DNA from 2 places in the Azoarcus sp. KH32C genome. Region 2 is predicted to be linked to the other one. Evidence: riboswitches for the same ligand, from Rfam matches in the RefSeq annotation. Region 2 holds a riboswitch; the other holds the start of a gene.
The links. A riboswitch is a leader RNA that binds a small molecule or an ion and turns the genes downstream of it on or off. The one in region 2 is predicted to bind cyclic di-GMP.
Positions count from the first base shown of each region.

Region 1 (15,516 bases), 2.3 Mb from region 2:
AGAAGCGCGGCACCGGCGCTGTCGGCATGTACTTCGGACCGATCATGATCGTCTGGTTCGCCGTGCTCGGCACCTTCGGAGTCCTCGAAATCGCCGAAAACCCGCAGGTGCTGCTCGCGATCAACCCGCTCTATGCGATCCGTTTTGTCGCGACCCATCCCTGGCTCGCCTTTCTCGCGCTCGGCTCGGTCGTTCTCGCGGTGACCGGCGGCGAAGCGCTGTACACGGACATGGGCCACTTCGGCCGCCGCCCGATCCGCTACGCGTGGTTCGGCTTCGTCCTCCCCGCGCTGGTCCTCAACTACTTCGGCCAGGGCGCGCTGCTGCTCAACAACCCGGAAGCGATCGAAAGCCCCTTCTACCATCTCGCCCCCGACTGGGCGCTGGTCCCGCTCGTCGTGCTTGCAACACTGGCCACCGTGATCGCGTCGCAGGCGGTGATCTCGGGCGCATTCTCGGTCGCACGCCAGGCCGTCCAGATGGGCCTGCTGCCGCGCATGCTGATCGTGCATACCTCGGGCGCCTCGGAAGGCCAGATCTACGTGCCCTTCACCAACTGGACGCTCTACTTCGCCGTGATGGCGCTGGTGCTCGGGTTCAAGAATTCGTCCAACCTCGCCGCCGCTTACGGCATCGCCGTGACCGGCACGATGATGATCGACACGGTGCTGATCGCCTTCGTGATGCTGCTGCTGTGGCGCTGGAATGCGCTGCTCGTCGCGCTCGTCGCCGGTGGCATGTTCCTGATCGACCTCGCCTTCTTTTCCGCCAACGCGATCAAGATCCCCGAAGGCGGCTGGTTCCCGATCGCGGCGGGCCTCGTGTCCTTCACGGTGCTCACCACCTGGCGGCAGGGGCGGCGGCTGCTCGGCCAGGAGATCTCAAAGCTCAGCATCCCGATGGACGCGTTCCTCGAATCGGTCGGCAAGGACGTGCTGCGCGTTTCGGGCACGGCGGTGTTCATGACCAGCACGAAAGAAGGCGTCCCCTCCGCGCTGCTGCATAACCTCAAGCACAACCAGATCCTGCACGAGCGCGTCGTGCTCGTGACGGTGCAGACCACCGATTCACCGACCGTGAATGAGCTGGACCGCCTCTACCTGCATCCGATGGGCAAAGGCTTCTTCCGCCTGATCGTGCGCTACGGCTTCATGGAAGATCCGGACATTCCCAGCGCGCTCGCGCAATGCAAGCGCTTCGGCGAATCCTTCGACATGATGGAGACCTCGTTCTACCTGTCGCGCGAAACCATCGTGCCAACGTCGGGACACGGCATGGTCGGCTGGCGGGCGCGCCTCTTCGCAACGATGTCGAAGAACGCCACGAGCGCCACCGACTTCTTCAAGATCCCGAGCAACCGCGTCGTCGAGCTCGGCACGCAACTCGTGATCTGACCGCGCCGGTCAGGCGAGTTCGGTCGGACGCACGGCCACTGCCTCCCCGGCCGCGGGCAGCACGACTTCCACCGCCAGGCCCGGCCACGCATGCTGGGCCGACGCGCTGCCGCCATGAGCCTCGGCGATCCCCTTCACGAGCGCCAAGCCGACGCCGGCACCGTCCGGTGCACTGCGGCTCGCATCGGCTCGATAGAAGCGCTCGAAAAGCCTCGGCAGATCCGAATCAGCGACTCCATTGCCATGGTCGCGCACCCGCAGGACAACCTGCCGTGTCGCGTCCGTACCGACGCTGACCTCGATCGTCCCCGCGCCGTACTTGAGCGCGTTCTCGATCAGGTTCTGCAGCACCTGGAACAAGAGGTCCGGGTCGCCCCGCACCGCCGCCGGCCCGCAGCGACCGACGAGTTCGCGCCCTTGGGCGTCGGCCACCGGCTCGTACAGGTCGATCGCGTCGTGCACGATCGCGGAGAGGTCCACTTCCTGCATCTTCGGCCCGTGCGCGCCGGCCTCGATGCGCGCGAGGCTCAGCAACGCGGCGAAGGTCCGCAGCAGCTCGTCGGTATGCGCGCCCAGTTGTTTGAGTCGTGCCCGAAACCTGGGATCGGTGTCCCCCTCCTCGCTCGCCTGGTCGACGGCCTGGCGCAGCGCAATCAGCGGGCGCCGCATGTCGTGCGCGATCGCGGAAGAAACGTGTTTGGCGGCGTCGACGAGCCTTTCGATCTCGTCAAAGGCGGTATTGAAGCGCCGTGCAAGCACGTCGAGTTCGTCATCGCGCGGACTCAGGCTCAGACGTTGCGACAGGTGCCCCTCCTGGATCCGGCCCGCTTCGAGCGCGAGCCGTTCGAGGCGGCGATGCAGGTGCTGCATGAAGAACCACCCGATCACGCCGGCGACGAGGATGATCAGCACTGCCGAGCCCCACATCCGCCACGCCATGCGCTGCTGGAAGGATTCGAGCGGCGAGTGCCGGCCGACGAGCAGACGGTCTCCGCCGTACAGGAGGAACACCTGCCCCTCGAGAATGCTGCCGTCGGCCTCGCGCACATGGAACCAGCTCTCGTCCGCCACGCGGGCACCGGCCGGCCACTCCGGCAGGTTGCCGATCACGGGCTTGCCATCGCGGTCGGTGAGCAGGTAGACCGCGTCCTGGTCGGCCGCCGCATCGATGCGCCGCTGCAGCACCTCGCGCAGGCCGGGCAGCCCGCGTTCGTGGTAATGCTCTTCGAGGCCGCTGATCTCGAGCGCGATGGCCGCACGCACTTCATCGCGGATATGCCCTTCGGCTTCGCGGAACAAGGGGTAGAACAAGGCCCCGACGATCAGCGCGATCGCCGCCGGCAGGACCACGGCAAAGCGATGGAAGGGGCTGTTGAGCCAGGCGCGCAGACGCGCGCCGAGCGGCCTAGGCGGCATCGGCACCAAGCCGGTAACCGGCGCCGCGTACCGTGTGGATCAGCGGAGGCAGCCCGGGCAGGTCGATCTTCGCGCGCAGGTTCGAGATGTGCACGTCGATCACGTTCGTCTGCGGGTCGAAATGGTAATTCCATACCGCTTCGAGCAGCATCGCCCGCGTGACGACCTGGTCCGAATGGCGCAGCAGGAATTCCAGCAGCTGGAACTCCTTCGGTTTCAGCTCGATGCGCCGGCCGCCCCGCGACACGCCGCGGCGCAGGAGATCCATTTCGAGATCGGCCACGACCAGCCGCGTGCGCTCGGCGCTCTCGCGCGCCGCGGGCGTGCCACGCCGCTGCAAGGCTTCGAGCCGGGCAAGCAGCTCGATCAACGAAAACGGTTTGACGAGGTAATCGTCGCCCCCGGCCCGCAGGCCCGCGACGCGATCATCGACCTCGCCCAGCGCACTGAGGATCACGACCGGCGTCGTGATGTCCGACGCTCGCAGCGTACGCAATACCGTCAGGCCATCGACGCGCGGCAGCATCCGGTCGAGCACCAGCGCGTCGTAGGTTTCAGTGGTGGCGAGAAACAGCCCCTCGCGTCCGTCGCCGGCGACGTCGACCGTGTGGCCGCCCTCCTGCAATCCCTTGCAGATGTAACGGGCCTGCTGCGGATCGTCTTCGACGAGGAGTATTTTCATCGGGGCTTGCGTTGCGGCGGGGCTTCCTGGATGAGGCGGATGGCGTTCGCCGCGGCGGGAGTGATCGAACTGGCTCGCAGTTTATTCCGGTCGGCCCGCACAAGGCTATCGATCACGCACGCGCCGGACGGAAACTGCAGGCGGTCGCGACCGGGCACGAGGTGCGAGTCGCGCAGAGCGAGCGCAGTGGGAATCGACTGATCCTGCTCACGGCAGTCGCCGCGCACCTTCAGTACGTAAGGCTCATCGACACCGAGCCAGATGATCGCGGTACGCGGTTCGAGAGATCGCCAGCCGTAGATGCGGAACACGCGGACCGAGCGCATCGGTGCGGCATTCGGGGCTGCGAAGGGTACCGCGACAGGGGAGACGGGGGAAGGAGCGTTCCCTCCCGACGCTTGCGCACCGGCCGCGATGGCGACGGCTGCCATCGATAAGCAGGCCGTCAGGGCGCAAAGGCGCATCCGGACGGCGACCGCAGCTCGCGACCACGACGATTGGAAGAACGGGGCCATGTTGGGTTCCCGTGGTCCACGTCAGGCGTGCGGTTGGCGGTCGCCGTCCGGGTGTCGCAGACCGATTACTGAGCGGCCGGAGCAGCCTTCGGCGCAACCTTCTTCGCCGGGGCTTTTTTCTTGGCGGTGTGCTTCACGGCCTTCTTGGCGTGCTTGGCCGGAGCGGCAGCGGTCGTGTCGGTGGCATCGGCAGCCGAGGCGACGGCGCTGGCGGACAGGGCGACGGCAGCGGCAGTGGCGGCGACCAGGGTCTTCAGAAGCTTGGCGTTCATTACAACTCTCCTAAGTGAAATCGACGATGGCGTCGTCGTGAAAGCAGTCTGAACCCGGCCGCATTAAGGAGAATCCTGCCGGAGCATTAAGAAAATTAAATCTAGCAGCAGCGCTCCGATCAACGACGGCGCGCCATTTCCTGCAGGATCGCCGAGAACTGCTCAGCTGTTTCGTGACGCACCATCGACGGGCCGATCAACGGCGGCAACCAGAAATCGGGCTCCACCTCGGCGTGGTACTGCAGGCGCGTGCCGTCGGCTTCCGGCTCGAGGTGCATGACGCTTTCCATGTGCTTGACGTTGCCGCCGACGCCGTGCGAATGGATCTCGCGCTCGGGGACCAGCCGGATGTCGCGCACCGATTCGAAATCGATCATGATGATGCCGTAGCGCGCCGTTCCGCTCTGGTTCACCTTGAGCGCATTTTCGCCGCGTTCGACGATGCGGCTCGACTTGAGATTGGGAACAAAAGCCGCCATGTGGTCGAAATCGGTCAGCACCGCCCAGGCCACCGACTGGCTGACCGGGGCGTGCATCTGCAGATCGACGCTGAAGCCGCGGCGCGAGCGCTCGACATGGACCTCCCGGTCTTCGACCGCCGGCACTGCGTCGTTGCCGCCCACAGCCACCCAAGCGAGCGACGATAGGCACAGCGCGAGCAGCCCGCTCCTGAAAGTATCCACCATGACCCCACTCGTTCTTCTTGATGACGGATCCGTCCATTAGAATCCCCGGCACTTCCCGGCCACACGCGTTTTCGACCTTACGCCCACGATGAGACTCCTGCTAATCGAAGACGATCCCATGATCGGCGCCGGCGTGCAGCAGGCGCTGCGCCAGGATGGCTATGCCGTGGACTGGGTGCGCGACGGCATCGCCGCGGAACTGGCCGTGCAGGACAACCCGTACGACATGCTGCTGCTGGATCTCGGGCTCCCACGTCGCGATGGTATCGAATTCCTGAAGCATATGCGTACTGCCGGGAAGGCGGTCCCGGTCATCATCCTGACTGCCCGCGACGCTGTCGCCGACCGCGTGCGCGGGCTCGACGCGGGGGCCGACGACTATCTCGTGAAGCCCTTCGATCTCGACGAACTCGGTGCGCGCGTGCGCGCCCTGCTCCGCCGCCAACGCGGCCAGGCGAAGCCACTAATCACGCTCGGCGCACTGCAGGTCGATCCGGCCAGCCACGCGGTGACGCTCAACGGCGTGCCGGTGCGCCTCTCGACCCGGGAGTTCGCACTGCTGTGCGCGCTCCTCGAACAGCCCGGCAGGCCCTTGTCGCGCAGCCAGCTCGAGGAGCGCATCTACGGTTGGGAAGAGGAGGTCGAAAGCAACGCCGTGGAGGTGCACATCCACGCGCTTCGGCGCAAGCTCGGCGCCGAATGGATCCGCAACATGCGCGGCGTGGGCTACTACGTGGCGGAGCCGGCATGAGGTCGCTGCGCCGGACGCTCCTCCTGTCGCTGCTCGGCGCGGTGGTGCTCGTGCTCGCCATCGGCGGCATCGCGACCTACGACACTGCGCGCAACGAGGTCGACGAGCTGATGGACTACCAGCTGCGGCAGTTCGCGCTGTCGCTGCGCGACCAGCAGTTCGGCGGCCCGGACAGGCCGCGGCTCGCACCGCCCGAGCCCTCGTTCGACTTCGTGATCCAGATCTGGGACGAAACCGGCGTGCAGCTCTACCTCTCGCATCCACACAGCGTGCTGCCGTCGCTCGCGAAATTCGGCTACAACACGGTCAAGACGACCGAAGGCGACTGGCGCGTGTTCTCGATTCCGTTGCTCAACCACGTGATCCAGGTCGCCCAGCCAATGGCGGTGCGCAGTCGCATCGCGGCCCGTGCGGCCCTCCGTACGCTCGTGCCTTCGCTGGCGCTGATCCCGCTGCTGGGCATCCTGATCTGGTACCTCGTCGGGCGCGGCCTGCGTCCGCTGGAACGGCTCACGCGCGAAGTCGCCGCCCGCCGGCCGGACTCCCTCGAGGCGCTGCGACCGGAGGGCGTACCCGAAGAGGCCCGGCCGCTGGTGACCGCCCTGAACCGCCTCCTGGGCCGCCTCGATCAGGCCCTGAGCGCCCAGCGGGCTTTCGTCGCCGACGCCGCGCACGAATTGCGCACGCCGCTCGCGGCCTTGCAGATCCAGCTCCAGCTATGCGAACGCGCCAGCGACGAAGCGACGCGCCAGGCCGCGATGGGCGAATTGCGCGCCGGCCTGCAGCGCGCGACACATATGGTGCAGCAGTTGCTGACGCTCGCGCGCCAGGAGCCCGGCGCGGCCGGCTCGCCCCAGATGCGGCTGCGGCTCGCGGATGTCGCGCGCCAGAGTCTCGCCGACCATGCCACGGTGGCCGACGCGCGCCACATCGATCTCGGGGCGGAAACGCTCGACGACACGCTCTCCATCATGGGCGATGCGGCGGCACTGCGTACGCTGGTCGGCAACCTGATCGACAACGCGATCCGCTATTCGCCCGAGGGCAGCCGCGTCGACGTTGCGGTCAAGGCGGACGCCGGCACCGATGCCACGAGCTGCTGGCTCAGCGTGAGCGACAGCGGCCCGGGCATTCCCTTGGACGAACGCGAACGCGTGCTCGACCGCTTCTATCGCCCCGCGGGGCAGGAGCAGCCGGGCAGCGGACTGGGCCTCGCGATCGTGCGCAGCATCGCCGAACGCCACGGCGCGAGGCTCGTGCTCGACGAATCGCCGCTCGGCGGCCTGCGCGTATCGGTGGGATTCCCGCCGGCAGCGCCAGAAGGTCCGCCGCGGGGAATTTCCCCCGATCCTTAAGTTTGCGTTAAGCCGGGCCCCGCTAAATTGGCAACGTCGCGGATCACCTCCGCCCGTTACTTCACAGGAGCCCGAAATGAAGACTCTGGCAATCAAGCTCACGGCAACCGCCGCAGCGCTGGCGGCATTGTCCTTCGGCGGCTACGAGGCCGTCCGCTCGATGGCGCCGGCCCACGCCGGCATGCTGCCTGCGATCACGGCGCCCGCTTCGAACACCGCGGGCGTCGCGCTGCCGAACTTCCGCAGCATCGTCGAGCGCTACGGCCCGGCCGTCGTGAACATCAGCGTCGAAGGCACGACGAAGACTTCGGCACGGGGACAGTCGCCGCTGGGCCGACTCGATCCCGAGGATCCCTTCTACGACTTCTTCCGCCGCTTCGGGCCGCAACTCCAGGTGCCACAAGGCGAGCAGATCACGCACGGCCTCGGCTCGGGCTTCATCGTGAGCCCCGACGGCATCGTGCTGACCAACGCCCACGTCGTCGCCGACGCCAACCACGTCACTGTGAAGCTCACCGACAAGCGCGAATTCAGCGCCAAGGTGATCGGCATCGACAAGCCGACCGACATCGCGGTCCTGCGCATCGACGCGCACGACCTCCCGACCGTCCCGCTGGGCGACCCCGCCAGCGCACAGGTCGGCGATTGGGTGCTCGCGATCGGTTCGCCCTTCGGCTTCGAGAACAGCGTAACGGCCGGGATCGTGTCGGCGAAATCGCGCTCGCTGCCCGACGAAGGCTATGTGCCCTTCATCCAGACCGACGTCGCGATCAACCCCGGCAACTCCGGCGGACCGCTGCTGAACCTCAACGGCGAAGTGGTCGGCATCAACTCGCAGATCTACAGCCAGTCCGGCGGCTACCAGGGCCTGTCGTTCGCGATCCCGATCGATGTCGCGGCGCACGTGAAGGATCAGCTGCTCGCGCACGGCAAGGTCACGCGCGGCCGAATGGGCGTGGCGATCCAGGACGTGAACCAGGCGCTCGCAGAGTCCTTCGGCCTGGATTCGGCGCGCGGCGCGCTCATCAGCAGCGTCGAGTCCGGCAGCCCGGCCGCGAAGGCGGGCCTGGAAGCGGGCGACGTGATCCTGAAGATCGATGGGCAGCCGGTCGCGTCTTCGGCCGAACTGCCGCCGAAGGTCGCCGCGGTCGCACCGGGCAAGACTGTGAAGCTCGAAGTCTGGCGCAAGGGCAAGACCGAGAACGTGACGGTCACCGTCGGCGAGCAGAAGCCGGCGAAGGTGGCGAGCGATGACGAAGGCTCGGCCGACCGCGGCCGCCTCGGCGTCGCTGTGCGCCCGCTCTCGCCCGAGGAGCAGCGCCAGGCCGACACCAAGGGCGGACTGCTGGTGCTCGATGCCAGCGGCCCGGCGGCCCGGGCCGGCATTCAGCGCGGTGACGTGATCATTTCCGTGAATGGCCGCCCGGTCACCGGCGCGGAAGAGCTGCGCAAGCAGTTGTCAGGCGCCGGCAAGCATGTGGCGCTGCTGATCCAGCGCGAGGACGCGCGCATCTTCGTGCCGATCGATCTCGGCTGATTTCAATGGAGAGACGCATGAAGAACAAAAACCACCGAATCTCGCGGCGCGTATTACAGCACTTCCTGCACCTCGCCGCCGCGAGCTTCGCGCTCGGCAACCTCGGACCGGCGAACGCGGACGACGACGACGCGCAGCCACCCGCGCGGCAGTTCGACGAGGCGAGCCGAACCGGCGCGCGCAGCGAAGGCGTCCGCCGCAGCGCCTACCTGCACTCCTTCGCGTTGCCCGCCACGCATGCCGTCGTCGTGACCGGGCCACTCGCGCGGGTGCGCGTGCTCGATACGACCGGGCGTCCGGTCACGCAAGTCGCGCTCGACGGCGCGAGCGCGATCGGGCCGTTCGCGGACGGCGCCTACACGGTGCTGATCAAGGCCAACGGGCTGACCGAGATGCATCGCATCCGCATCGGCCCCGATACCCGGCCCTACCTGCAGTTCTCCGAACCCGCCTGAACGGATCGGTGCGCGAGCGGCGAGCCGGGTCCCGCCCGGCTCGCTCCTAGGCGCGCCATACCCGCCAGGCCACCAGCAACCACCCGGCGATCATCAATCCCCCGCCGATCGGCGTGATCATCCCCAGCCAGCGCAGGCCGCTGAGCGCCATGAGGTACAGGGTCCCGGCGAACACGAGAGTGCCGGTCACGAGCAGCCCTGTCGGGAGCGCGCTGCGCGAGACACCCGCAGCACCGAGGCCGAGGAGCCCGACCGCGTTCCACATCTGATACTGGACGGCGGTCTGCCACCAGCCGAGTTCGGTCGGCCCCAGCAGGTTGCGCAGCCCATGGGCGCCGAAGGCGCCGAGCGCGATGCCGAGCGCCGCGAGAAGGCTGCCCGCGAGCAGCGGCATACGGCCCGTTGGCAGCACGCTGCCCGTCACGACGGCGACCTCATCAGAAAGGCAGACGCCGAACCGGCCGAGGCGCGTCCTTCGGCTGTTCTTCCCGCACCGGTGATGCCTTCACCGGCTTACGCTCGCGGTTCATCTCGTCGCGCGCGAAACGCACCTTGCCTTCGAGCACGCAACCGCGCATGCCCGGGTCGCAGCGCGCGCCATTCACGCGCTGACAGACGCCATCCAAATCGTGAGGGCAGCTCCAGGCACTCATGCGACACTCCAGAAATGGTTGTCCCATCGCCGACGCGGCGTACGGGCCGGGCCCGCATCACACGGGATGAAGCGATTATGGCAGCACGCCCCTGCGGACGCACGCGACCAGGTTCGCCCGTACGTTGCCGCTACCGGCAGCGCCCGAGCGATGTTAACATCCGCCTTCCCATGCGAATCGAACACCTCCGCCAGCGCCTGCGCGACCTTGGCGCCAAGCCCTGCCACGAGCAGCAGGTGCTGCGCTCGTGGACGCACGCGCTCCGGCTCGACACCACGCGCCGCGGCCTCGCCGCAGACTTCTTTCCGGCCCCGCTGCGCGACGCCCTGCCCGCCCTCGCCGACGAGCTGGCCGGCCTTGCCCGCGTGCGCTCGGAACATCCGGGCGAAGACGGCTCGGCGCGCCTTCTCGTCGACTTGGCCGACGGCCAGGCGGTCGAGAGCGTCCTGCTGCTCCGTGACGGCGTCTGCGTGTCGTCGCAGGTCGGCTGCGCCGTGGGCTGCACCTTCTGCATGACTGGCCGCGACGGCCTGCTGCGCCAGGTCGGCAGCGCCGAGATCGTCGCGCAAGTCGTTCTCGCCCGCACGCGACGCCCGGTCAAGAAGGTCGTCTTCATGGGCATGGGGGAACCCGCGCATAACATCGACAACGTGCTCGAGGCGATCGATCTGCTCGGCACCGAAGGCGGCATCGGCCACAAGAACCTGGTTTTCTCGACCGTCGGCGACCGCCGCGTGTTCGAGCGCCTGCCGCTCGGCCGCGTCCGGCCCGCGCTGGCGCTGTCGCTGCACACGACCCGTCCCGAACTCCGAGAGCAACTGCTGCCGCGCGCCCCGCGCATCGAACCGGCGGAACTCGTCGAGCTGGGCGAAGCGTACGCGCGCGCAACCGGCTACCCGATCCAGTATCAATGGACGTTGCTCGAGGGCGTCAACGACAACGACGACGAAATCGAAGGCATCGTGCGCCTGCTCGCCGGCAAGTACGCGATCATGAACATGATCCCGTTCAACACGGTCGAGGGCAGCGAATTCCGCCGACCGACACGCGAGCATGCGGACGCGATCGCCGCTCGGCTGCAGCGCCGCGGCATCCTGACGAAGCTGCGCCAGTCGGCCGGCCAGGACATCGATGGCGGCTGCGGCCAATTGCGCGCCCGCGCCCTCCACGTTGCCCCGCCGCGCAGTCGGCGCATCCCGCAAGCTCCCGACGACGCCGTGCGCTGACATGTCTCAGTGCACCTTCCCATCCACCCGCGGCTGCAGCAGGAAGGGAATGTAGCGCCAGCCCAGGATCGCGAAGCACGCGAACCAGCCCGCCGCCGAGAGCCCGATCCACGCCGTGTAGGCTGCGGGCGCGAGCTGCGGCAACACGATCCGCACGACGAATGCGGCAATCATGATCCACAGGACGAGGCGGTCGCCGGCATCGAACACCACCTTCCGTCCGGTGTGCCCTTTCGAGATGCGGATCAGCATCGCCGGGACGATCAGCCCGATCACGCCGAAGGTGAAGAGATGCACCGAGACACTCCCGACCCACGCCGGCGCGCGGTGCAGCGCCACGAACTCGGTCAGCAACTGCGCGACGATCGCGATCTGGCCAAGGTACATGATCGCGAGTTCCAGCCGACGCATCGCCAGATGCGGCTTCCACAGCGCGATCCGCGCGGCGAGCAGGAAGGCCAGCGTCACCAGCAGCGCGCCGGCCATCGCCTTCGGCATCGCATCCAGGAACACCAGGGACAGCGCGAGCAGCTTGATCGGGTTATCGAGCATCGGGTGGCGCAGGAGGTCCACCTGGAATGCGCCCTTCATGAATTGCGTTAGCGTGCGTTCGAGCATCACGAGGAAGGCGACGCGGAACAGGCCCAGCGCCACCGTCACGCCCGTATGGAAATGCGCCGGGTCGAGCATCAGCACCTTCGCCGCGACGAAGGCGGGCAGCACGAGCAGGAAGAAATAGTTGTCGCGAAAGCTGTCCTGCTTGCGGTAGCGCACCAGCGTCCACAAGAGCAGCGCGACGATCGAGCCGAGAAAGACGGTGTTCGAAAACCAGAACAGCGCCGGCGGCCAGGCACCGCCGCAGGCCATGCCGACGCGCTCGAAGAGCCAAGCCGCCACCAGCGTCATCAAGATGGGGCCGTGATAGCCGCGGATCTGCACCCAGTTCTTCGTCGCCGTCAGCAGGAAGCCGCCCATCACCGCCCAGCCGAAACCGAAGAACATCTCGTGCGCATGCCATTGCGTCGGAGAAAAGCTCGCCGCGGGCGGCGCCAGCACGCCAGCGAACATCAACGCCCACAACACGGGCAGGCTCAGGCCGGACAGGAAGGCCAGGCTGAAGAAGGGACGGAAGCCGACGAGCCACAGAGGATGCGCGGAAAGGTTCATGGCAGGAAGTGCGACGAATTCGATCATGAGAGGATTTGGATCCATGCTAGATGGCTGACGCGGCGCAATCCTTGATCCAGGTTATTTCGACTGCTGCGGTGCGCCATGACAGAATGGCAAGCAGTTCATTGCCCGCGAGTCCTCGCGCCTCCGCCTCGATGACCGTCCCGCCTGCCCCCTCCTCGCCATCCCCCCCGCCCGCCCCCGCTCCGGTACGCCTGCCCGCGGCGATCTGGATGCTCGGTTTCGTCAGCCTGCTGATGGACGTCTCGTCCGAGCTGATCCACAGCCTGCTGCCGGTGTTCCTCGTGACTTCGCTCGGCGCCGGCCCCTTCATCGTCGGCCTGATCGAGGGTGCCGCGGAGGCGACGGCGCTGATCGTCAAAATCTTCTCCGGCATGCTGTCGGACTACTGGGGCAAGCGCAAACCGCTCGCGGTGCTGGGCTACGGGCTCGGCGCGCTGTCAAAGCCGCTCTTCGCGATCGCCGCGGGTCCCGGCACAGTGCTCGTCGCCCGCCTCATCGACCGCGTCGGCAAGGGCATCCGCGGCGCTCCCCGCGACGCGCTGGTGGCGGACATCGCGCCACCCGAGGCGCGCGGTGCCGCCTTCGGACTGCGCCAGTCGCTCGACACGGTGGGCGCCTTCTGCGGACCGCTGCTGGCGATGGGCCTGATGCTGCTGTGGCAGAACGATTTCCGCGCAGTGTTCTGGGTCGCGATCATCCCTGGCTTCCTGTCCGTCGCGCTGCTGCTGTTCGGCGTCAGGGAGCCCGCGCATGTGCACGCCGGCCCGGTCGTCAATCCGCTTCGCCGCGACAGCCTGCGCCGCCTTCCGCGCGCCTACTGGTGGGTCGTCGCGGTCGGCGCCCTCTTTGCACTGGCGCGATTCTCCGAAGCCTTCCTCGTACTGCGCGCGCTCGACGCGGGCCTCGCGGTCGCCTACGCACCGCTCGTGCTCGTCGCCATGAACATCGTCTATTCGCTCGCCGCCTACCCCTTCGGCAAGCTCGCCGACCGCATGAATCACGCTCACCTGCTCGCCGCCGGGCTGGCGATCCTGATCCTTGCCGACCTCGCCCTCGCGACAGGCGCCGGATGGCTCGGCCTCGGCACGGGCATCGTGTTGTGGGGGCTGCACATGGGCATGACCCAAGGCCTGCTCGCGACCATGGTCGCCCACACCGCACCGGCCCCGTTGCGCGGCACGGCCTTCGGCTTCTTCAACCTCGTCAGCGGCATCGCAATGCTCATCGCCAGCACACTCGCGGGCCTGCTATGGGAGAGCGCCGGTGCTGCCTGGACCTTCTTCGGCGGCGCGATGCTCGCCGCGGCGACGCTGGTAATCGTGCTGCTGCGCCAGCGCGCGACGGACTGACGTTTGACCACGGCAACAATATGGATATAGCGGACCGCACCCTCTCGTGCTAGAAAAAAAGAGCGCAGCAAGGGCACACCCGTCGAAAGACGGGGCCGCAAAACCACCGGGCTAAATCCTCCGAGAAGACAGGCCAGCGGGGTTGCCGATACGGCGACCCGCCGCTTTCGGGTCGACTCGACGGGGGATACGACGGTGAAGCCCTATGCCATGCACTTTGCATCGCCGCGGCTCGCGCTCCTGCTCGCCGTTGCCTGCCCGCCCCAGGCGCTCGCCGAGGGTATCGGACTGCAGATGGCGCCGCTTACCGAGGGGGAAATCCGCTACGGTCTCGCTCACACCCAAATCGGCGCCGACATCGCCAATGCCGCCGGCCTGACCGGCCTGGGCTCGACAGTCGTGCTGCTGGATACGGGCGTACAGGCCACCCTTCCGGAACTCGCAAGTCAGCTCGCCAGCTCGCGGATGTACGACGCCACACGCCGACGCAATGTCGCGCTCGCCGACGACGACGGACACGGCACGCTGGTGGCCGCTATCATCGCAGGTTCGAGCGGCACCGGCTTCAGCTACGGCATCGCCCCCGACGCGAAGATCCTGCCGATCAAGATCTTTTCGGCCGGCGGGTCGGCGACGCCCGGCTCGCTCGCGGCGGGGCTCAAGCGCGCCAGCTCCACCCGCGGCATGTCCATCATCAATCTCAGTCTCGGCGCCGAAAGCCCACTCGGGGGTGGCGTAGAAGGCGCGCTGCGCAAGGCCGTCAAGGCCGACAAGCTGGTCTTGGCCGCGGCGGGCAACACCGGCGGCGAATCGCCGCTGTGGCCAGCACGTTATGCGAAGGAAGGCTGGGCGAAGGGCCAGATCGTCGCAGTCGGCGCGGCGGATGCCGACAACCGGATTGCGAGCTTTTCGAACCGCGCCGGCGATACCGCCAACTGGTTCCTCGTCGCGCCCGGCGTGAATGTGGCCTCGTCTTGGACCGACGGCAGCTACATCTTCGCCAGCGGCACCTCGATCTCCACCGCGGTGGCGTCGGGCGCCGCTGCGCTCCTCGAAGGGGCGTGGCCCCAGCTCAAGGCAGGACAGGTCGCAGCCATCCTCCTGGAGACCGCCACGGATCTCGGCGAGCCGGGTGTCGATCCGGTGTATGGCAGAGGGCTCCTGAACGTACAACGCGCCATGCAGCCTGCCGGCGAACTCGCCATCCCGGTAAGCAAAGCCGCACGAAAAGGCTCGACGAAACGCTTCGGCGGCACCGCCAGCGTCGCCGTCACTGCCTCCGTCGCAACCTGGAGCGGCCTGCGCGCGGCGGCCCGCGCCGGCCTCTTCCAGGGCATCGTGGTCGACGCCTTCAACCGTGACTTCACCGCCGACCTCGGCGCCGGCATCCGCCCACCTTCGCGCGAAAGCATCGCCGATGTGCTCGCTGCAGCCGGGCATCCGCTGCAGGTGACCGAGCAACAACTCCCCGATGGCTCGCGGCTGCTGGCCGTTTCCGATGCGGCCCTGACGCGGGTCCAAACCCCCGTCGACGCCCCCCGCCTCGTCGCGAGCAGCGTCGTCCTCCGGCTCGCGAATGGCAGCGAGGTCGCGTTTGCCTCCGGCACACTCGCCGGCAGCTACTTCGGCCTCGCATCGGCGGGGCCGCGCCTCGACAACCCGTGGCTCGGCCTCGCCCGCCCTTCGACGCAACTGGCCTTCGGCACGGCGTTCGGAAAACTGCGCGTTCGCAGCGGCGTGCTTGCCTCGGGCGAATCGCCGAGCACGTCGAACTCGGCCGCTCCCGCGGCCGCTCCTCCGATAGCCGCCAACCGGCCAGGCGGACGGGCCGCGATCGGCGAGCTCGAATACGCCCTGACCGACAACACCTCGGCCGGACTGCAATGGATCCAGGTCAGCGAGGCAAGGTCCTTCCTCGGCGCGACCTCGGGCGACGCGATGGGCTTGGACGGCGCCCGTACCCGCAGCGTCGGCGCGTGGGCAAGCCATCGTCTCACCGGCAGTGTGACGGTGGCCGGCCAGTATTCGGTC
Region 1 covers NC_020516.1:3,819,105-3,834,620, forward strand. The annotation lists gene AZKH_RS16985 (potassium transporter Kup) at 1-1,394, shown strand, start outside; gene AZKH_RS16990 (cell wall metabolism sensor histidine kinase WalK) at 1,404-2,810, opposite strand; gene AZKH_RS16995 (response regulator transcription factor) at 2,800-3,492, opposite strand; gene AZKH_RS17000 (DUF6491 family protein) at 3,489-4,007, opposite strand; gene AZKH_RS17005 (hypothetical protein) at 4,073-4,279, opposite strand; gene AZKH_RS17010 (SRPBCC family protein) at 4,399-4,965, opposite strand; gene AZKH_RS17015 (response regulator) at 5,054-5,716, shown strand; gene AZKH_RS17020 (ATP-binding protein) at 5,713-7,071, shown strand; gene AZKH_RS17025 (DegQ family serine endoprotease) at 7,148-8,608, shown strand; gene AZKH_RS17030 (hypothetical protein) at 8,626-9,063, shown strand; gene AZKH_RS17035 (DUF423 domain-containing protein) at 9,110-9,487, opposite strand; gene AZKH_RS17040 (hypothetical protein) at 9,501-9,716, opposite strand; gene AZKH_RS17045 (RNA methyltransferase) at 9,887-10,942, shown strand; gene AZKH_RS17050 (NnrS family protein) at 10,949-12,136, opposite strand; gene AZKH_RS17055 (MFS transporter) at 12,346-13,485, shown strand; cyclic di-GMP riboswitch class I at 13,548-13,635, shown strand; gene AZKH_RS26995 (S8 family peptidase) at 13,681-15,516, shown strand, end outside.
Region 1: another riboswitch for cyclic di-GMP. It lies ahead of AZKH_RS26995 (S8 family peptidase); the one in region 2 lies ahead of AZKH_RS06725 (hypothetical protein).

Region 2 (15,516 bases):
ATTGCACTAAGAATAGCAACCGCCAATTTTCTTGATTCGCGGCCGGTTCGCTACACTTATCTCAAGCCGGTTCCTCGCGTCGTCATGTGAGCCCGACAATTAGCCCGCATCACAACAGGCTATGCAACTGCCACCTCAACAACTGATTGAGTTTTCTATGAATCTCAAAACGTCCCCCCGTAGCGACACCAAGAATTTCAGCGGAATGGCCCTTTGGAGCTACGCGCTCGGGGGAAACGGACGGGATGGAATCGCAATCATTTCAGGAGATGCAGGAGGGTTTCAATACCTGGACGGAGAACCGCTTAACCCTGATGACGTCCAATCGACCATCCACGCCTACTTGGACAATGATGACACCTACGACATATTGGACCGGAAGCATTTGTCGCTACTTCGCAAGCAAGCAGACAACGAAGACCTAATTGAAGCCATTCATGCCGTCCATCTCGAATGGTACGGGTCATACCGCGAGGGACGATAGGAAGGCGTCAAAGTTTCGTGCGCGAATATTCATCGCACAAGTACAACCTTCGAGCTTCATCCTAAAACTACTTTCTTGGAGCCCTTCATGCCCATGCAAGCCAACTCGAGCGAGACGCAAGACTACCAGTCCACGCACATTTTTAATCTTATATTCAATGACAACGACGAAGCCAATCCGCTTTTGTATGACAATTGGAACTTAAAAGAGTCAATAACAATTTGTCCGAGAGGATTTGAGACTCTACTTGCAGACAAAATTGCAAGTGTCACTGAGGAAACAACCCGAGCAACGCTATCGATGGAAGTGGCTAGCAATTCGGTTCTAGCAGCGCTGTATCGTGAACACCAAGAGAGATTTCCTACTTATCGCGCTGCGGTTGGATTTGAAGACAATGAGTACGCCTGTAGGCTGACTTCCCGCGAACAGGCTCATTTGCCCGACGCGGAGCTAATCGCCGCAGCTCTTGCGGAAGCTATTTCCGTGGGAATTGTGAATCCAGACCCCAAGGCTATAGATGAGGACCTCTGCCAGCTTACTATAGAGCAATTTATGGACGAGATAAAAATCTGCCAATGGCGTGACTAAAAATTAACACTCTAGACCGCCACCCTGGCTCGCTGAATGTCTTGGTACTTGGCTGCACCCACAGGTCATTCAGAGGGCCAACAGCCCCCGAGGCGACTTCGCCGCATACTTAGGGGGAGCTCATCCTCAAAGCGTATCCAACAGCTTCTGAAAATTCCGCTTCTTCTTCCACTGCAACCGAATCTCGGCCAACTCATCCCCGAAGATGACCCGCTGTTTGTTCTCAAGTCTAAGCATCCGAATCGCCTTCACGACGTCGAACGCAGCATCGTATCGGGAGCCATGACTCCCTTGCTCCACGACGTGCGGCAACAGCCGCTTGTACAATGCAATCGCATCTTCATGGTGCGTTCGGCCCCGCGCCGCGGCGACCTTGCCCCACAACCGGATATCGGTCTCGCCGCCGCAGAATGCTTCCCACATCTTCTCTGCGTCCGCTTCGCGAAGGTAGATAGAGACGAGGTCACTTCGCTTGGGGCGCTCCCATCGCGCACGTCTTTTCCCGCAGGCGCTCTCCTCCGCCGCGACCGCCGCCCACAAATGCGCCATGGCCCGCTCGCGTAACCCATCCCGTCGCGAAATCTTGTCGGCCACATCGAGCAAATGGAAGAACGGCTCGCACCCCGCCTGCTTCTCGAAGCGCCCCCAAGCCAAGATTTCCACGCGGTCTGCATCCCCTCGCAGCAGGTATGCTTCGATGCAGAACGCAACCAGGTCGTCGATGCGCTCATTGGGAAAGGCCGCCAGCCCCTCCTCCGCCCATTTCAACGCCTCCTCGTCGCGACCGTTATCCCGGCACAGCTTGGCAAGTGAAAGGTATCTCCCGGGGTGCGAGCGATTCTTTGCCTTCACTCGGACCATCGCATCGATATCACCGGAAAGCGCCACCAAGCTTTCCATTGCGTCCTCGACGCGGTGACGACGCGATTCCCAAACACCGCGGTAGTCTGCTGGGGTCAATGCAGGCAGCTCAGTCCACGCCTTCTCTACTCTTTCCCGGTAGGCGGCCAATCCCTCCTTTCCGAGAGCCTCCACGTAGTCCGGCAGAATCTCGGAGAACGTGTCCCACTCCCCGTTCATCTGGAATTCGAACAGTCTGCGGGCCAGTGCGACTGGTTCTGGCCTCAGAACGCTACACGCAGAGAGATGGACCCGCTGCAAACGTTTGATGGCAGGAATGACTTCGCCGTTGGAGTCGTCAATCTGCTGCAAAGCCTCTTCGGCATCGGCAATGGCTTCCTCGATAAGTTCGACGAGCCCAACGCTCCCGAACTCGATGCGCCGCTCCAGCAGCTCAGCGAGGTCGTCGAGCCGATACGCGTAGCTTGCGGCCTCGCGCCAGTCGAGGAAACCGTGGGTGTCAGTGGCCTGTTTCACGACTGCCCGCAGGCCGTTGAGGTCCGAACTGGAGTTCGCCCTTGCCGCCATCACAAGCTTGTCGCGAAGCAGTTCGTCCCGGCCGACCGCTTCCAGCAAGAGCGCGCGCAGAGCAACCTCGTCGAGCGTGGCGAGGTAAGCCGCAATCTGCTCGTCCTCAGTCTGCGCCCGCTCGGCCGGCGTGGTCCTCGAGTGGTCGGACGCCCCCTCCCCGCTGCTCGCGAGCCACGCCATGGCGACCGCCACGACATGTTTGCAGAAACCGCCATCCTGCCCGACAGGGCAGTCGCATGCGAACTCCAGTTCCCCGCTGTCCGTTGCGTACAGTTCGACGTGGTAGCGGTGCGTGCCCTCGACATCAGCCTGAAGGACGTCGTCGCGTTCCTCAAGCGTCGTCACCCTCCCGTCACGAAAGTAAGTTTCGCCACGGCTGAAGGTACGCGCATCTGCGCACTCATCGAGGAGCTCAAGAGTCAGGATGTCTTGCAGGGCCATGTCCGGAATGTGCGTGGGGCGAGGCATTCATTATTACTGCGATGCTGCGTGCCGACGAGCCCCACCGTCGAGGCACATTCAGGCGACTTCGAATCGTTACCCACGACTTACACCCTTCCGCATCGGCGAATAATGCGACTCGACAGCAGGAATATTGACGCAAATCAATGCCGCCATAGGCGGCTGTTTAGCGCAACCTCTTCCATTGAAATCTGCATGCAAAAGTTATTGGCAACAGTACCCGTTCCGGATAGCATGCCCACTGTAAAAGGGCAAACCGCGCGGAAACGGCGGGACGCAAAGCTACTGGACTAACGCGTGAAGCTATGTTCGCAGGGCTGCCGCCGCCAATTATGGCGGGCATACCCTGCATTCATCCTTCACTTCATTTGTAGCATACGAGGAGAATGTCAGTGAGCACCGAAAAGGAAAATACTTACGACCCCACTGAGGCCATACCGCCCGGTCTCGCTGCCGGCGTTCTCGTGGGTATCTGGTTCGCCGCAAACATCGATGGTCGAGCAGACTGCATGCGGCGATTTGACCTGCAACCGCACGCAGCAATTTGCTTGCTGATTATGACCACCGAAACTGTTACCTCGGGCGACGGTATCGCCCAAAAACTTTCGCTCTTCGGTTACCGATATTTTTCTCGACGGGAGGCTCTCATCGTCGCTGAGGAGGGTCTGTATTCTTTAAAGGAAAACGGCTACATCAGACTAGATGCGCGCGGCAAACGGGAGCTTAAAGAAAACGACCATCACACATGGGGCCTCGGGGATATCCAGTGGCTTTTAACTGCAAAGGGAGCTAAGACAATTGTGGCTTCATATTGCGCATGCAAGGGCCTCGATTCGTCGCATCAGGCTCAGGCTGTAAAGGACATTCTTGCCGCAAATAAGAAGGCTGTCGCAGATTTTAGAATGAAGCAAAAAGAGTCCTGATAGCATATCCAGCAGACTCTGCATGCAATCCTCCTCGTGGGGCACGCAGGGGCCTGCTGATGCCGCGGCGTGCCGTTACGTGCCGATAGGCGGCACAGCAGGATATAGCTATCGCCGAGGAGGTTTAGGGCCGAGGTGGCACCGTGTCGTCCATCTCCACTGCGCTCAACGTGCGCACGACACCTCGGCGCCGCTGAGCATTCCGGCGAACCGATGGAAATGAAGGACAAGAGCGGAACCGGCGCTGTCTCCCTCCACAAACCCGCGCCTTTCCGCGCAGCACGATGAATGTCAAACGGCTCGACCTCAACTTCTTGACCCGCTATCGCGCCGATGGCGCCATGGTCGGCCTCCTTGCCAGTGTTGCCGGCTCGCTCACCGCACCTCTTACAGCCGTCCTGTCTGACAGTACTACCCGCGTTGCCTGGCTCGTTGACCTCGCCGCTCACTGGCAGTGGTTGTACCTCGCCGTCGGAGTCTTGTGCGGAGCCGTACTGCTCTGGCGCAGGAAGCATGGTTGGGCAATCCCCGCTCTCGCGGCCCTCTTCGTGAGTGGCGCGTGGCCCGGCCCGCGCGCAGACACCCTCTCACCCAGCGGGACGCAGACACTCACGGTGGTCAGCGCAAACATCCATGTCGGAAGCTCAGACACGACGCCACTCCTAAATTGGGTCGAGAGCATCCACGCCGACGTCGTCGTCATCCAGGAAGTCTCGCCGACCGTAGCACCACAACTCCAACGCTGGGACGACTTCCCCTTCCGCATCATCACGCCGGATGAGAGTCCATTCGGTCTGGCCATCCTGTCGCGATACCCGCTGCTCAACACCGACTCACGCGAAACAGAAGTGCAGCCGCTCCACATTCGGACCCACATTTCGTGGCAGGGACAGACCATCGCGCTTGCCGGGATTCACCCCATGCCCCCAATCAGCCCCGAGCACCATTTCCGTCGCGCCCAGCTGCTCGAGGCCGAAGCTGAATGGGCCGCAGAGACCGAACTCCCGTCCATGGTTGTCGGCGACTTCAACGCGACCCCGTGGTCGTCGGTAATGGCAAGCCTCAATGCGACGGGACTGCGGCGCGCAACGGGGCTCGCGCCCACGTGGCCCGCCGCTTTGCCGCTGATTCCCATCGACCAAGTGCTCGTGACAGCGGATTGGTATGTCAGTGAGAGCGGCGTCGGCCCAAGCATCGGGTCCGACCATCGGCCCGTCTACGCACGAATCTCAAAGCAGTCTCGGTGATTTTTGAAAGGCATTTTTCGTCTGCGGCCGGGGCACGCTTTGCACGTGCCTTCGCACCCGTGGGGTACACTTCCATCCCGCATCGTGCGCAAATTCCCGATGCCCAACGTAAGAAACCCTTCCTCGCGACACTCATGCCCATCCAGCCTCTAGTCACCGCCGAGCTGAACGAGCTCTCGGATTTCCTCGAGTCCGTATCGCAGACCGGCGCTACGATGGCCTTGGATACGCTTCACGGCTACCTCAGCGCCATCGCGATTGGCCCCAGAGAGCCGGCACTCGAGGAATGGCTGCCCCGCGTCTGGTCCGAGGACGGGACTGGCGCGCCCGCCTTCAAGGACTCCGAGCACGAGAGCCGCATCGTGTCGCTCATTGAAGGCCTTCTCGAGGACATTCGGAACGACCTCGACGACCCGGACTACGCTTTTTCGCCTCTGGTCGCGCATGAAACAATCGCTGGACGCCCTTTTTTCGATGGCGAAATGTGGTGTTACGGCTTCATGCAGGCTGTTCAACGCTTCGCGCACGACTGGGCGTCCTTTGTTGCGTCGAGCGAGGGTCATAAGTTGCTTCGTCCGATATACCTGCTCGGAGCGGATGACGTCAGCCCCGCCGAGGAAGCGCTGACCATGACAGCCGAGCAACGTGAAAAGCTCACTGGCCAGATATCTGACGCCGTCGACAAGATTGCCGACAAACTTCTCGAGGAACGAATTCGCGCCGCCCTGCCCGAACAAGCTGAACGTCAACTGGCTGCCATGCCCTCGGGGTCCCCCCAGACGGGACAGCTCTGCCCCTGCGGCAGTGGCGCTGCGTTCAACGCGTGCTGCGGCGGCTCCCGAGTCCTTCACTGATACCAACATGACTGACACTCTGCTCGCCGACCTTACCATCCGCATTGAACTTCCCCGGGACATCCCCGCGGTCCGCGAGGTGAACCTCGCGGCGTTCGGGCGAACTACGGAAGCCGACCTCGTCGACACCCTGCGAGAGAACGCAAAATTCGTGCTCTCCCTCGTGGCTGTCCTAGGCGACCGGGTCGTCGGTCACATTCTCTTCACCGATATGCTCGCCTCCGCGCAGCGACTGGCTGGGCTTGCCCCAATGGCTGTGCTCCCAGAATTCCAAAATGCCGGGATTGGGAGTGCGCTAGTCCGAGCGGGAATGGAATATCTGCGCGAACAGAGTTTCGCCGGCGTCGTGGTCCTCGGGCACAAAGACTACTATCCGCGGTTCGGCTACCGCCCAGCAGCGAAGTTCGGCATCACGACGCAGTTCGATGTGCCGGCGGAATATTTGCTGGTCGCCCAGCTTTCAGAGGCTCCGCTTGCGCCGGGCAACGTGCGCTACCAGCCTGAGTTCGAGACGGTGTCACCTTAGGCCGGACACGCACCGTCGAGATGGTCTTGGACAGGATTTTGAACGCAAGAAAATGACACTCACGAAAGCAGACCTCATTCAACTCGTGGTCGACAATGTCGGCCTCAACAAGCGCGAAGCAGCCGAAATGGTCGAGGCCTTCTTCGAGGAAATCAGTTCCGCACTCGAGGCCGGTGATGACGTCAAGCTGTCGGGATTCGGAGGATTTCAGTTGCGCGTGAAGCCTGAGCGTCCCGGGCGCAACCCGAAGACCGGCGAAGGGGCGGTGATTGCCGCTCGGCGCGTCGTTACCTTCCATCCAAGTCAGAAGCTGAAGATTGCTGTGGGTGAGCTTGCGAGCAAGAAGTTGGAGACGCGAGGGCTTGTCAGTGGAGTGACCGGGACGTCGAGGATTGGGCGTCGGGTCGTCGCGGAGGGTGTTTAAGCCCCCGGATGACACCTCGCACATACGGCGCACGGATGCGACAACTCAGCACTGTTCCGAGCGCCCACACCATCGACGGTTACCTCGTTACTCCAGCTGGAGCGCCTGGACGCAGAGTCGCTGCCAGCCGCCGCGTCTTCAAGTGGTGGGACAATTCGTAACTGCATATGCCGCTCATCCGAGCTTTACACCACCATTCATCACGTCAGCAGTCACACGACCGCGAGGCCCGACAGCTGCCTCCCGGAGTTCCGGACTATCCGGTTACAGCTCGGACCGGGTAACCACTGCAGAAGCGAACCGATGCCTGCAACCGACCCACTCCGGTCATTAGCCGTCACGAAAATCGCATGACCGCAGTGCACCATTCAGCGGACCGTCAAAGGCGAATCTCAAAGACGCTACCGATAGCCTTAGATGCATCGCCTACGCACCGCAGCCAAGGCTGCCGGTGACCTCGACCAAGTGCAGCGGATGGTTGCAACCATCGACAGGGATGTGGCCTCGGACCAGCTCGAACGTGCGTCTTCGGGACCTATAAGCGTGCTGTCTTCAAGTGCGCCCGGCGGGCCATCCGGCTCATCCTCTCCCCAACTGTGGCCACCCGAATTGCGGACGACATGTTCCTGGCGCAGCGCACGCTGCGGGACATACTGGCAGCCCCCCTTCCCTCGCCGTCAATGCCGATACCTTGGTCCCAGAGGCATGGGCGACCGAGCAGGAGCGGCGGAGCAGGACGGCACTGCGGGCAGCGCCCTTTCGAATATGAGGCCCCTCCATGAGGCGATTGAACTCGAGCGGCTGGCCTGCCTGCATCGGTAACCGGGCGGGGAAGTTTTCCCGCGGCGGGAGTAGAATGATGGCACCCGGAATCAATATGACACGATGCCGAAATGCCTCTACTAACTTCTGCAAATGCCCCGGCCATTCGGACTATCAAGCCAAAAGAAGTCGCCCCCAAGCCGAAGGGTGCTACTGCCGCTTCGGGTCCGCTGCAAGCGAATATCGAATTAATCCTCAACGGAACTCGGGACCCAGACCACGCACAAAGCGTGCTGCCTCTGTTTGAAAAAGCAGTCCGCTTTGTGTGCGTCGTGGCTTTCGCTCGCGAAAGCGGGTGGACTGAAGTCAAGGATGCCTTAGAAGATGCGCTTAAGCAGGGCGTGCGGGCCCAAGTCGTTGTCGGCCTTGATTTCTTCCAGACTGAACCGCCAGTCCTTTTTTCGCTGCACGCGTTATCGAAGAGGTATCCCAAGCACCTACATTTCTTTGTAAGCGGGAAGTCCCGTAAACGGACCATGCATCCGAAAGCCTATGTCTTCCACTACGAGGACCGGAGTTCAACGCTGATTATCGGTTCGGCAAACCTAACAGCAGGTGGCCTGTGCTCAAACCACGAGCTGTCGCTGATGGCCGAGACAGCCTGCGATACCTTGGCCAATGCTATCTCGGCTGAAATAGAGGCGCAGGTGGCATCCGGCGAATTCGAACCCGCCACGCAGCAGAGGCTCAACGAGTATCGAATTCAGCACCAGATACGCAAGCTGCACCACCAGGCGGCAGAAGAATACGCGGAACAGGACTGGCAGCAACACCTTGGCGCACAGGCCCCGGTCTCTGGCTCACGGGGCGGGCCTTATTTGCCAACCCTTCAAGCTTGGCTCATTCGGATGAGGGCCGACAAGAGCCAGGAGGGATTTGACGCTCAACAGGTTGTGCGCAAAGACAGCCTGACCCATTCCAAGACCTGCCTCACTGCGCTGCGCACAATGAAGCATGCCAGTCCTGCATCCTTCCTCATGCGGTACGAAAAGCTACTGGCAGGCGGTTGGCACTCTGGCGGCCTGCATCGGGGCAAGTCCTTCATGGCGGATGATGCGGCCGAGTTTAAGGCTGGCCTCGTCACGCTCCACAATGCTTTGCGGGCAAATCCCAAACTCCCGGCAGGCCCGGCATACGACCTGGTGAAGACGGCGCTTTTAAAAGTTAAGGGAGCCGCAATGAATGTTGCTTCCGAAATCCTGCACTCCAGCGCGCCAACTCGGTTCGCTGTGATGAACAAGAATTCAGTCCGGGGTATGCGTATGGCCGGCTTCACGCAATATCCCGAAAAGCCTGACCTGAAAAAGGTGGATGATGCCCTCTACGCCAAGTTCTGCAAGGATGCCGAAAAAACACGCATAGCCTTGGGCCTCGACAGCCTCTCGGAATTGGACGCCCTGTTTAATTACGCCTACTGGCGGTAACCCGCGCCCTTTCCGGTAAAACACTCCGCTATGAACCCGATATTCACACTCAACTACCCGGAGTTGGCCGCCGCAGAATGCCTGCAAAAGCACTTCCCGAAGAAGGACGGTTACAGCGTGCTCATCCCGCTGTCCGGGCAGCAGAAAGGCTATGACCTCGCCTTGCTGAAAGGCAACACCGACGGTAAGGGCGAGGAGCAGGCGGACCAGGGCCTGAGTCCCCTTGGCAGCAAGGTTGCGACGTTCCAGGTCAAGAGTTCCCGCGCCTATCCGGGCACGCCAGGCAAGGCCAAGCTGACCAATTTGGAGAAGTTTGCGCACTACTTGTGGCTCAACACCTTCGCAGTTCCCAAAGAGGCCGACTTCTTCCTGGTGCATGGCCTGTATGCACCCAACCCCCTGAGCTCGAAAGCCAAAGCCTCGACATGGCGAACCGTCATGCTGCTGTTCACGAATCCTGAGATGCAGTCGCTGATGGGCGGCCTCGTTTCACGAAATGGCGGCAAGGAAACCCATTTCGGCTTCGGGTTCAATGACGAAAAAGCAATCTTTCTGACGCGCGGCCATGCCTTGGCGGAGCACCCAGACGTCTCTCCCCATCTGTTCGCTAATCATCATCAGGTCATTGAAGCCGCGTTCGCCTAGCGCTCATGCCGCGCCGCAGCGGTTCAATCAATTGCGCCAATAGCGCCAATTTGGCTCAATAGGTTGAACCAAGCCCCAGCTGCCAGAGGCCCTGTTCGGGCAACTGCTGGCTGTTTGTGGAGCTGCACGAAGACTGCTGTCAAAGCGTAGGTGTTGCACACGCACTCCCTCGGACATGGAGCCGGCACCCACGATTGACGGCGAACGCGCGAGTACGTTGTTGTTGGCTGGAATGAAGAACTGCCTGCCGACTCCCACCCGACCGTCGAGGCGCTTGGCTTCGATGCTGAGGCGGCAAGGCATCGCAGCCAAGGTCGAGCAACGCGAAATCCCAAGCTTCGTCAAGTTGCCACGAAACGGTTCGCCGGCTCAGCCCCGCCGGCCTCCAGGTCCGGCGCCGCTTTTCCCCTCCTTCTTGATTCCATATCGGCGATGCGCTGATTTGAAGACTCGACAGCCGCAAGCGCATCATCAATCGCAGCGTCAGCCCAACGGGTGGATTGAGATATCTGGTCAATCATGCCCTCCACCACCTGGTCGCTGTCCGACGGAATTTCGGTCGTGAGCATGCGATACAACGCCTCAGGTGAGCCCCCCATCCTCTTCGCGACATCCTCGTGCGGCACGCCGGTACTCAGCAGGTGTAAAGCTGATGCCAACTTCGAGCTGCCCATTCTCCGCCTCCTTCCGTCAGCCTTTCCGCGTGCAAGAGCCGCCGTCATCGGCACAGTCTTTCGTTCTTGGACGCGGTCAAAATTTTCAGGTTCGAAGTCCTCACCTACAGCGACTGTCACCTAATGCGGCACTGCCTCTTGGCTTCCAGCCAGTAAACGGCCTCCCCGATAACCGCGACGCTGCCCGATATCACGACCGACGTTGCCGTAACAGCGCCAGCGAGAACCAGCAAGGCGGCGCAACCTTCGTCTTGGCACCCGACAAACGCTTCAACCTGGTGGGGCTTGAGCACCATGTGCCGCTTGGTGATATCGCACTCAGCGTCATACTCGGTCGTCGTCACCGGCAGGAATACGCAACCACCGAGGACGATGATAGGCAATACCATCACTCGTGATAGCACACGGTCTCTTATACTCATCGGCTCTTGGCTGGCTCGAGAAACTTTCACCGTTTCGTCACACCGAATAACACTCGATGGCTACACAGGCTACGCTTCCTCACTGAAGAGTTCTACGTAGCCATCGGTGATAGCCTCATGCTGGACCACTCCTAGCCCCATGTATTTGCCGCACGGCATCTGGCGCGTCACGAGACGTTCCAGGTCTTTGGGATTCATTTCGCGAGCCTTCCAGACCCTTCGCGTCTTCCGATGACCCCGCCCCCAACGTCGCCGAGCGCATGACTTAGGAGACGGCTCTTCGCCTATCAAAACTCTTCGGCGGACGCACGCGCAAGTACCTGATATGCTCGATTGATACGCGCCATTTCAATTTCTGCAGCCCTTCTCAGTCGTTCTGGCAAACCTTGGTGCTTGTCCGGATGATATTGTTGGCTGAGCCGCCGCCAGGCAGTCTTTATCTCAGCGAACGGGGCACCCGCAGCTACACCGAGAATTGAACGCGCTGAGTCCTCAGTGATGTGCTCCTCCTGTTGCGCAGGCAAGAACACAATCTCCATCACGCCGCCTCGGTACTCCGCTTCAAATGATAGGTGGCAATTCGGGCAGCGATAGACGACACACACCTCCTTAACCGGTATCCGAATCCTGGTGTTGCAGCCCTTGCAGTCGACGATATGGTGGGACGGCTGCTCCGGAAGGGGAGGTTCATCGGCTCGTCCGGGGCCATGCGACTTACTCGTCTTCGCTTCCCCCTTTAGATGCCGTTCGACCTTTTCCCGGAGAGTAACGGCGGACGGCGTTGAACGGTGCTTTAGCTCCGCGAGGATGCGCTTCACCTTCGGGAGGTCGTCTTTGACGCTCTCAAAAAGTGTCTCCAGCTCTTTCGCCGATTCTTGAATGTAGGGTCGGGTCCGTGACATCAGAAAGCTATCGGTTAGTTGGACATCTCAGCCTGAGGGCGCTTAATTGTTTTGATAATGAACTGCTGCGGCGACTTCCCTGGCACCCGAAGCACGACCGTGTCTCCAACCATTCCACCCATCAAGACCTGCGCCAACGGCGTGTGCGATGCGAGCAGCCCCTGCTCGAAATTACTCTGGCTACTGGTGATGCGCACAGTGATAGGCTCATTTTCTGTGTCGCCAGCGCCGCAATATGTCACGAGGTCGCCGACCTCAACTTCCAGGTTTTCCTCGTCCTCATCAAGAATGTTGATTGCGGCTTCCTCCTTGTCGAGGGTCGCCACAGTGGTCGCTGCGCGGGTGGGCTCTTCATCCTGAGGGGGCTCGGCCAATTCGCGGCGTTCCTCGACGACGAACTCGGCGGGAACAGACGAATCCTTCAGCGACTCAAGGAACGCATAGAGATTTTTGGCCTCGGAGAGCGGATTCCGGAACCAGTCTGTCGACCAGATTCGCCAAATCTTCCCCTTCCAGCCAAGGCTTTCGAGAATCTCTTGGCGAATCCGGTCTCGGTCCCTTACCGAAACACCGGAGTGATATGTCGCGCCGTCGCATTCCACTGCCGCTAAGTACGCTGATGGGTACCGCGGGTGTCTCACGGCAATATCAATGCGGAAGCCGGCCACACCGAGCTGCGGTGTAACCGAGTATCCCCACGACTCAAGCAAGTCGATTACAGAGACTTCAAAGTCGCTGTCGGGCTCGAGGCCAGTTTCGATTTCCTGCGGAAGAATGCCACTGCGTGCGTACTCGAGGTAGTTGCGGAGGGCTTTGGTTCCCTCGGGGGTGCTGCCATCCGCGATGATGTCCTCAGGCTGCATCGAGGTAATCATGCCAATGGACTTGCGGGCCCGCGTGAAGAGTACGTTGAGCCGGCGCCACCCGCCCTGTCGGCTAATTGGACCGAAGTTCTGACGAACGACACTGGCCCCCGCTGGCTTACCGAAGGTGGTCGAAATCAGGATGCAATCCCGTTCATCACCTTGAACGTTTTCAAGGTTCTTGAAGAACAATCCCATGCCCTCGCCATCCCAGCGCCGTTCAAACTCTTCTGCTTGCGGGATGGACTTGCGTCGCTCTTCCCAGAGTTCCGCAATGAGGTCACGTTGCTTGATGTTGAGGGTCACCACGCCTAGAGAATCTTCGGAACGTGAGGAAATATGTTCGACAATAGCGTCGACAACGCGAAGGGCCTCGACCTTGTTCATTTGGTTTTCGTAGATGCCGTTCGGTACCGGTATGTAGTGCAGCCCCAACGCCTTGCTCTTAGGATATGGCGACGGAAATACGAAAAGTTTGCCGTTGTAGAAATAGTGGTTGGAAAACGCAATCAATGACTCGTGGCGAGAACGGTAGTGCCAGCGAAGCGTTCTGACGGGATGAAAGTGGCCCATGCAGACGTCGAGAATGCTCTCAGCGTCCTCGGCGGCGGTTTGCTGTCCACCGTCGTCGCCATCCCCCGCTGGATTCTGTCGCGAGAAGAAAGCTGTCGGCGGTAGCTGTTTCGGGTCGCCGACCACCACCAGTTGCTTGCCCCGCGCAATTGCCCCAATCGCTTCCTCGGGCTTTAGCTGCGATGCCTCGTCCATCACGACGATGTCGAACTCCAAATGACCAGGCTCTAGAAACTGTGCCACCGCCTGTGGGCCCATCATGAAGCAGGGCTTGAGCTCCTGAACGGATTTGCCTGCTCTTCTGAGAATCTGACGAACCGGCGTTCTCGGGAGGGTGAGGGACATGAGATGCTCCAGAAGCGCCATCTCCGTCTTATCGGCCACCCGGGCGCCGCTGTGGCCGGCGGGCGGACAAGCTAGGCCTACACACTTCAGCGAGACCTGTTGGCCCCGAAGCTTGATGATTTGCTTGTCGAGTTCCGCGAACTCAACGCGTACCGTGGAGTGCCGAACGCCATTGAATCGACTCAGCTCCGGGAAGGTTCTGAACAGGGATTCGGCAATCGATGCGTAGAATCGGTACGCGAAGGCATCGGGCAATCGCGACGACGGCAGTTCGCCGGACTCGAGCAACCCAACAAAAGGCTGCAGGCCGTGCCCCAAAGCTTCCTTGCGCTGGGTGATGTATTGGCTCCAATCCTGCACGAGGTCGAGATTCGATGCGGCGGTGTGTGTCTTCTCGAAGAGATTCAGAACATATTGGGAATGCGAAGTTGACGACTCACCGACCCAATCGTCCAAGCGGAATTCGCCGTACGCCTGCATCTTCCTAGTGAATTCAGACGCTGCGTCCCATCCACCTTGTATGGACTTAACCAACCCGGAAAGGTAAGCATAGTTCTGTGGACTTGATTCTGAGACCAATACCGACTCCACTGCCAGCGGTAGTTTTGCGTTCTTGATTTGGCGTCCATACAGCAAGGCGCCCTCGACGGTCTCTAGATTAGTCGTGGTGCCGGAGAAGTACTCTCCAAGAAGCACAGCGCCTGCCTCATGCCCGTCCAGTTCCCGGATAGCGCTAGGCACCCGGTGGCTTGCTTTGACGATTGGCAGAGCGTCCGCACAGAGAATTGCCGCGACATTAAGGGATTCTACGAAGGCTGAGTAGTATTGCGTACCCTGCGCAATTACCTGTTGCGCTGCAGCTAAATGACGATTCCAACTTTCGCTCGGCCGCAACTTTTCGAACACTGCGGCGCAGGAAAACTCCTGAGCACGTACAAGAGAGAAGTACTCAAGTTCCGATACTGCGCGTTCCACGCTGGCTTTGAGGTTCCGCAACTGCGCGATTCTCACAGCGTCGACCGAAACTGGGTCAAAGGTTGTGATGCTTAACTGCGCCCCCTGCAGACGCTTTACGGCGTCATCAATCCAACCCGACAGCGTAGTGAGTGGGCCAAGGGGCGTCTCGTCGTCTCTGAACGACGGACCTGCGAAAGAGCGAAGTTCGGCGTTGTTGCACCACGCATGTTTGCGCTGCAAAGTGGCGAGAACCTCTTCGAGCTGAGCCAAGCGAGCCGAGGCCACCTTCTTCTCCTTGTTTCGCTGCAGTTGTTTATGAAGACCAACTGCGCGACGCCACTTTCCCTGGAAAACGCGGAACCACTTGTCGCCCTCCCGAAGGACAACAATGGCTGCTCTCAGCTCGGCCTCCGCCGGCGTCATGTCGAGATACAAGGTTGTGTTGAGTGCCGCTCGTCTAGCTTGTATCTCCGCCAACACACCGGCTGCAGACTTCAGTCCAGCATGAGCGTGCGGATGGCGAAGCCCCTCGTGCCGTAGATACAAGACATCATCCGGCGCAGCCACGGCGAGCGACAGAACCAGTTGCAGTTTAGCAATGGCCGCAGGGGTGCCATCGAAATCAACGCCCGCGGTTCGGGCGGCCGACTCGAGCTCTTCCAAGGCCGCTGACGCCTTATCCGTAACCCTGCTTAACGTTTCCAGTTTCTGAGGCAGTTTACGGAGTGGAGTACTACCTGCGTTCAAGTCCTTCACAAAGGCGTCGAACCGTTGCGCCTCCGCGACCTGCTCAGACGAGGCATCGTTGGCGGCAAGCCAGCGCTGGTCGATTGTCTTCTCAAGCCTCTCAAGCTCTAAGAGGCGAGTACGCAAATCCTCGATAACCTGGCCTGAACGATGCGCCCCTGGGTCGTCCTGCGTGAAGAGCTTAGGCAGCAGTTGAAAAGCGA
Region 2 covers NC_020516.1:1,494,454-1,509,969, reverse strand. The annotation lists gene AZKH_RS06735 (hypothetical protein) at 572-1,072, shown strand; gene AZKH_RS06730 (SWIM zinc finger domain-containing protein) at 1,199-2,944, opposite strand; cyclic di-GMP riboswitch class I at 3,206-3,290, shown strand; gene AZKH_RS06725 (hypothetical protein) at 3,358-3,888, shown strand; gene AZKH_RS06720 (endonuclease/exonuclease/phosphatase family protein) at 4,173-5,135, shown strand; gene AZKH_RS06715 (UPF0149 family protein) at 5,132-5,989, shown strand; gene AZKH_RS06710 (GNAT family N-acetyltransferase) at 5,997-6,515, shown strand; gene AZKH_RS06705 (integration host factor subunit alpha) at 6,568-6,939, shown strand; gene AZKH_RS06700 (phospholipase D-like domain-containing protein) at 7,833-9,185, shown strand; gene AZKH_RS06695 (hypothetical protein) at 9,216-9,830, shown strand; gene AZKH_RS26220 (hypothetical protein) at 10,172-10,504, opposite strand; gene AZKH_RS06685 (hypothetical protein) at 10,621-10,893, opposite strand; gene AZKH_RS26215 (DnaJ family molecular chaperone) at 11,214-11,828, opposite strand; gene AZKH_RS06675 (DUF4011 domain-containing protein) at 11,843-15,516, opposite strand, start outside.